Crateriforma conspicua: one gene and its partner. The protein of the gene in region 1 binds, or shares a complex with, the protein of each later gene. Links are inferred from orthologs where the notes say so. Each region holds a gene or a part of one and is shown on either strand. Other genes may lie near its edges.

What was found.
Region 2: the proteins of Mal65_RS11155 (region 1) and Mal65_RS19670 are in contact, whole or in part, in a crystal structure (PDB 5UE9), measured with the Lactococcus lactis proteins. The link is inferred for Crateriforma conspicua from one-to-one orthologs. Residues at the interface, in WP_025017116.1 of Lactococcus lactis: Gly25, Phe27, Phe29, Glu32, Tyr33, Lys35, Tyr36, Lys48, Phe56, Thr60, Pro61, Arg62, Val63, Ala64, Glu65, Thr66, Ala67, Ser68, Gly69, Met70, Ile74, Gln77, Pro223, Glu251, Phe274, Ala275, Pro277, Phe278; in WP_023189152.1 of Lactococcus lactis: Leu4, Gln5, Ala47, Ser48, Met49, Leu50, Leu51, Arg52, Arg53, Met95, Leu98, Arg223, Met224, Ala225, Cys226, Ile228, Gly229, Ala230, Cys231, Tyr232, Ala233, Val235, Glu236, His237, Asn243, His244, Ala245, Lys247, Glu250.

Annotation. Positions count from the first base shown.
Region 1 is NZ_CP036319.1:2,930,581-2,933,835, reverse strand. The notes cover bases 194-3,123. They hold Mal65_RS11155 (dihydroorotate dehydrogenase), read right to left. Parts: upstream 2,156-3,123; coding sequence 1,232-2,155; downstream 194-1,231. Other genes in these bases: Mal65_RS11145 (TerB family tellurite resistance protein), read right to left, coding at 2,987-3,123; Mal65_RS11150 (phosphopantothenoylcysteine decarboxylase domain-containing protein), read right to left, coding at 2,304-2,948; Mal65_RS11160 (DUF1559 domain-containing protein), read right to left, coding at 194-832. In the rest of the region: more of Mal65_RS11160, read right to left, coding at 1-193; more of Mal65_RS11145, read right to left, coding at 3,124-3,255.
Region 2 is NZ_CP036319.1:5,384,030-5,387,188, reverse strand. Bases 224-3,057 are described here. They hold Mal65_RS19670 (dihydroorotate dehydrogenase electron transfer subunit), read right to left. Parts: upstream 2,163-3,057; coding sequence 1,284-2,162; downstream 224-1,283. Other genes in these bases: Mal65_RS19665 (pseudouridine synthase), read right to left, coding at 2,194-3,057; Mal65_RS19675 (TlpA family protein disulfide reductase), read right to left, coding at 224-1,231. Outside these bases: more of Mal65_RS19675, read right to left, coding at 1-223; more of Mal65_RS19665, read right to left, coding at 3,058-3,159.

The DNA of each region.
Region 1 (3,255 bases):
ATTTGCCAAGGTTGCCGCTGTAGCCCAACAGCAACACGCCGGGTGCGTAGAACTTCGGACGCAGCGGATCGGCCGTATCCAGGCACTCTCGCGGGCTCAAGTTAATGTCGCCGCCGATGTCATAGGCGCCGCCACCACTGATCCCACGGTCGCCCAGGCTGTTGGTGATCTCCGCCATGGCCATCGTGTTGGCGGTTCCGTCGACGATGTCACGGAATCGCGTGACCGTGGCGCTCAGGAACAACCCACGTTTGATTTCCTTGGGCGGGTTTCCCCATCCCAACGCTCGCACGCAATCGCCGATGCAGGCACCATAGTTGGTCGTCCCGGTGGTCACCGGCGGCCCCGCGTCGCTGGGGCACTGCAGCGCCGAAACCAGCGTCCGCCAAGGCGTGTATTGCCCTTTCCAGGGAACGGGGCCCATCGACGGATAAGCCCCATTGGGTGCCGCGTTGCCGTTGTACTGCACCGAGACGGGATTGCTGATCGTGTCCCACAAGGGTTGTTGTTCCAAGAACGGCGTCAGGGCAACCAGCATGCTGAGACGCCGGAAATTGTGCGTGTCATTGCTGTACACGTTCATGTTGTCCCAGCTGATTCCGTAACCCTTGCGGCCGGTCGTACCGGCGCGGTGGGCGGGAAATTGCTTGAACGCACTGTGATAGTTGTGCAGCGCCAAGCCCAGTTGTTTGGCGTTGTTGCTGCACGACATTCGACGTGCGGCTTCGCGAGCGGACTGGACCGCCGGAAGCAACAAGCCGACCAGGACACCGATAATCGCGATCACGACCAACAATTCGACGAGTGTGAAGGCCTTGCGTGGGTTTCGCATGGTCACATCTCCCATTTCAAAGTAACAGAACACGGAATGAACCAAATCGGCTTCGTTGGTCCGCGCCGCCGGTGCCCCCAACCGCAACCTTGCCGTCCGGCCGACTTCGTTTCTTGCATCCGTGGCGAAACGTTGAAGCGGTCTCGCACGAAAGCCGAAACGCCATTCTAAATCTGCAGCGTTGGATGCCACGCCACTAGACGACCCAAAATGACTGTCCACATCGTCGCACGTGACAGGACGTCGCACCGGAGATCCGCCTGTCACACAAAAAGACATGCCTTTGCACCGGAGGGAATCTTTCCGGCAAACACCGGCGTGGATACCTCACCGGCATGCGGCAAGCTGCCGCGGAAAAAGACGGGTGAGAGGGAAGACGCCCAGACCAATACCCCGGGCTTAAACTTTCAGTGTGCCGATCAAATCGGTGATGCGATCCACACCTTCGGCACGCAGCACTTCGGGCAATTCGCCGACCAGACGTGTGGAGACGTGAGGGTCGTAGTAATTCGCCGTACCGATCTGAACAGCCGACGCACCGGTCACCAAGAATTGCATTACATCGTCGATGTTGGCGATGCCACCAATCCCGATGATCGGAATGTCCACCGCTTGTCGGACTTGATGGACGCATCGCAGTGCAATCGGCTTGATGGCCGGACCGCTCAGCCCGCCCATCCCGTTGCCCAAGATGGGACGACGTGAACGCCAGTTGACGGCCATCGCCAGCACGGTGTTGATCAGACAAACCGCGTCGGCCCCACCATCGGCCGCCGCCGCCGCGATGTCGGCGATCCGCGTCACGTTCGGCGTCAGCTTGGCCAAAATCGGCAGATCACAATTCTGTCGAACCTGGTCGACGACTTTCCGGCAACTGTCGGCATCGGTACCGAAATCAATACCACCGGAAACATTGGGACACGACAAATTCAGCTCGATCGCCGCGGCACCACCCTGTTCGGCGATCCGCCCTGCCAGCGAAACGAAATCGTCGCGTGTCCGGCCGGCGATGCTGACCACCACGGGGGTCGGCAACTGTCGCAGGTAGGGCAGGTGATGCTGGATGAACGCGTCCACGCCGTCATTGTCCAACCCGATCGCGTTCAACAGACCGGCCGACGTTTCAACCGTTCGCCAGGGCGGATTGCCCATCCTTGGTTCGGCGGTGATCGTCTTGGGCAACAAGCCACCCAGCAGTGACAGGTCGACGACTTTTTCCATCTCGCGGGCATAACCGAACGTGCCGGAAGCAACCATGATCGGATTGCCTAGCTTCAGTCGCCCCAGTTGAACTGACAGATCGGGCGTCATGGAATTCGTCATCGAACGTGTCGTCATGAAACGGGCGTCATCAAGAAATTGGCATCGCGCCGGCGGGGCGTGGGACGGAAGTCTACCGCCATGGCCGGGACCTTCGGTAGGGCGGCGCCGATGCGTGGGTCGTCAAAGGCAATCGGTCGATTGCGTTGCGTCAAGCACCCGAACGCGCGACGACCAGACGCTGATCGATGTGCCGCAGCAATTCATCCGCAACGACTTCTTTGCTGCCGCGGATGTCGGCGATCACGTCGCCGTGGACGTCCAGCAATTCGACTTCGTTTTCCTGGCTGTCGATTGCTTGGGGGCCGTTGCTGACGATCAAGTCACAGTGTTTCTTCTGCAGCTTCACCGTCGCGCGAAACCGGTGGTCTTCCGTTTCCAAAGCAAAGCCGACGACCCATTGGTCGTCACGTTTCTGCTGGCCCAGCGTCGCGACGACGTCCGGGGTTTCGACCAGTTCCAATTGAATCGGGTGGCCGGTTTTGGACAGCTTTTGTTCGCTGACCACCCGCGGCATGTAATCACAGGGGGCCGCCGCACCGATCGCGCCGTCACAGCGGGCGAATTCGTTTTGCGCGGCATCCAGCATTTCATCGGTGGTCCGTACCGGAATGACCCGGGCGGCCTGCGGATATTCGACCTGGACGGGCCCACTGATGATGACAACGTCGTGGCCCAGGCCGATCGCGGCAGATGCCAACGCGGCGCCCATCCGACCGCTGGATGCGTTGGTCAAATAACGCACCGGGTCGATGTATTGTCGAGTCGGACCGGACGTGATCAAGATGCGAGCCATGTCGGCGATCTTTCCTTCAATCAAAAAACACGGTGGGTTCAGGATCCTGAACCTTCGTCCGTTTCTGAATCTTGCACCGGAGCCCCCGCGTCACCGACCGGCGGCATCGATGCCAACAGACGATCCAAATCCTCGGGCGTCAGATTCATCCGTGCCGCGGCCAGTGCAAACAGCCTTTTTTCGCTTTCTTGCAAGTCACCGTCGGCCGCCATCACACGAATCAAATCCTTCATCAAGGCTTCGCGATCGTCCGGATCTTCGGGCAATTCCAACGCCGCATCATCACTCAGGCTGTACCGAATCGCTT
Region 2 (3,159 bases), 2.5 Mb from region 1 along the record:
TGGACCGCAGTGGTACGTCCATAGGTTGTCCGATTTTCTCGGCTCGCGCATCGCGCAGTTCCAAGGCCAGTTGAACGTCTTGCCCCATGGCGGATGCATCATCGGCAAAACGCTGCTCCAAGATCTCGTAAGTGATGTCAGCCAATTCCGGTTGGTTGCCGGATTCGAACTGCAATGTGGTGCCGCATAGGTAACGGACCGACAACAAATCGGGAGCTTCACGCAACAGCGTTTCCACGGCTTCACGCCACCGCGTCGGATTGATCGTTTGACCCTCAATGGCCTTGGCCACCAGTTGGTCGATCGCATCGAACTTCACATTGCCCGCGTACTGTGCGGCCATAGCACTGATGTTCGGATCCGATGAAGCGCCGAACTTATCCAAAATCATCCGGCGGACTTCGTCGGATTCGGCGGGATGATCCAGCTTGGCCAGCCACTGTCTCGCTTGGGCCATCGCGACGATGGCCATGACGTTTTGATCCGAAGTGATTTCAATCAGTTCCCGGTTCAACTGGACCAGGTCATCGGCCGCCTGTTCATCGCCATTTTGCAAACGTTCCAACCCAAAACCGATCAGCACCAGTTGGCTGTCCACCTTCAAATCATCGGATTCGGAGCGGACGTATTCGCTGGCCAAGTCTTCCAGTAACTCCGCCGATCGCAAGTCACCCAGTTGTGCCAAGTGTGATAGGCCCTGCAGTTCGGCGCGTTTCCCCAGGGTCATTTGTTCGGGGGTAGCGTCGGGATGCGAGGCCAATCGTCTGGCGGCTTGCAACTTTGCATCGGCAATCTTCTTGGCCTGTGCCAGGCGTTCCTGTTGCGACGCGTCGCTTTGCATCGTCAACGCCATTTCCATTTCTCGGTCGGCAGTGGCCAATAGAACGGCCAGACGATCGGGGGAAAGGTTCGCCTTGAGCTGCTCCGTCGCCTGACTTGGCGGTTGAGCCAATTCCAACTCGGGTGGCTCGGCCAACTGGTCCAATAAGTCACCGCCGCCTTGTTCGGTGGGCGAAGGTGTCATGGCAGTGTCTGAAATCGGCGGTGCGACTGGATTGTTATTGGGGCGACCGGTGGGTGATGGTCGGCCGGCAAAGTCCGTTTCGTCTTCTTGCGGCAGCGGGGGCGTTGGCTGACCGTCGCTGTCGACAACGTCGGTTTCGGACGATGAATTGCAGCCGGCCAGAATCGCCAGTCCCAGCAGCGCGGCCACCGCGAACAATCGCGGCATGCGAAACGACGATATAGGGTTCGCGACGAGGTGGTTCCACATTCTGAACAAATTAGTCATCCCAATGGACCCGCGAGGAATCGAAGATGGGACCTTCGACGCACGTTCGTTTGTAGTCCCAAGGTTGGTTTGGATCGTCCTGTCGAATTTTCGCGACGCAGGAAAAACAGATGCCGATGCCGCAGGCCATGGGGGTTTCCATGCTGACCTGACAATCGACCCCGTGTTGATCGCAGACTTCGGAAACTCGCTGCATCATGATTTCCGGTCCACAAGTCACCACACGCGTCGTGCCGGTGTCTTTCAGTTCGGTCAATCGCGTGGCCAAAACATCCGGCACCCGTCCAGTCTGTCCCGTCGAACCATCGTCGGTGCAAACGGTGACTTCAAAGCCGGCGGTGCGAAACGCTTCGACACCCGCCAACAATTCAGCGGTTCGAGCCCCATAAATGATTTCGACGTGGCTTGCCCAACCATGTTCGCGGCCGAAATCGGTGGTCCCTATCGCTTCTTTTCCAAGCAATAGCATCGGAGTCTGGCCGATGCCGCCGGCAGTCATGATCAGGCGGTCACACGGGCGAGCGGCAAAGCCGTTGCCAAGCGGTCCCCAAACATCCATCGGGGTACCCACCGGTGCGGAAGCCAACGCTCGCGTCAACGTGCCTTTGCGAAGGTAGATCAATTCGATGAACCGTGGGGAACCCGAATCGTCGTTGATGATGTCCCAAACGGCAAAGGCGCGGCCGATCAGCGGGGCGTCATGCTGGGCCATGCGAATCATCACAAACTGGCCGGGGATCACGGCCCCAGCAATCTCCGGTGCATCGATTCGGCACAGAAAAGTGTCTCGAGCGACGCAGCGATTGGTCACCAGCGGTGATCGCAATTGCACGAGGTTGTCGGCGTAGTGATCAGCGTGCAGCGAAGTCATGGCGTCATGCAAATCCGGAAAGAGAACAAATTTAACGACGGCGACGTTTTTTCGTATTGGCTTTCGGGCCGGCGGATCGGCTGCCAGCGCGTTTCTTGGTGCCACGTTTTGTTGCACGGCCTTGTGAACCGGTGCGACCTGATCCGGATCGAGACGCCGCCGGTCGCTTGGCTGCTTTTTTCCGAGACGGCTTTTTGGAACGTTTGGCGGGCCGTCCCTCAACGGTGTCGACTGGTTCGGGCGCATCACCGCCAATGACGGCGCCGATTCGGCGATGGGACGACGGCAGGGGGAAAGATGAATCCGATCGCTCGTCGCGGCGATTGCGGTCGGGATCGGGCGTGCGGCCGGACCGTTTCGCAGCCGCTTTCTTGGCTGTGGATTTCGTCGACTTTGGTCGCGGGCCGTCGGTGCCGCTGCGCTGTCGCGGTTTCTTGCCACCCTTGCGCCGGCTGGGATGCGTCGGGGTGTCGTCATCGCCACCGGGTTGAACGGACGCGTACAGCTTGGCGACTTCGTCGTGCCGCAGCGCGCGATACGCCCCGGCGGGAACATCGCCCAGACGCAACGGGCCGATCGCGATCCGACGAAGTTTTTGAACCTTGTGACCCAGCCTGGCAAGGATCCGGCGGATCTCACGGTTCTTTCCTTCACGCAGTACGATTTCCAATTCCGTGGATCGGCCGCGAGTCTTTAACAGCTTGGCACCCTCGACGCGGACCATCCCCTCCGCGATGTGAATGCCGCGACGCATCTGTTTCATTGTTTCGCCGTCAACCTTACCGGCGACGGTGACGCGATAGATTTTGCGAACACCGAACTTGGGGTGGGCCAATTGTTGGGCCAGATCCCCATCGTTGGTCAGCAGGATCAGACCTTCGCTGTTGCGGTCCAGGCGGCCGACCGGAAAGACACGTTCGTCGGGCGGCACCAAGTCGATCACTCGGGGGCGTCCCTGGGGGTCGCGGTTGGTCGTGACGACGCCGGTCGGTTTATG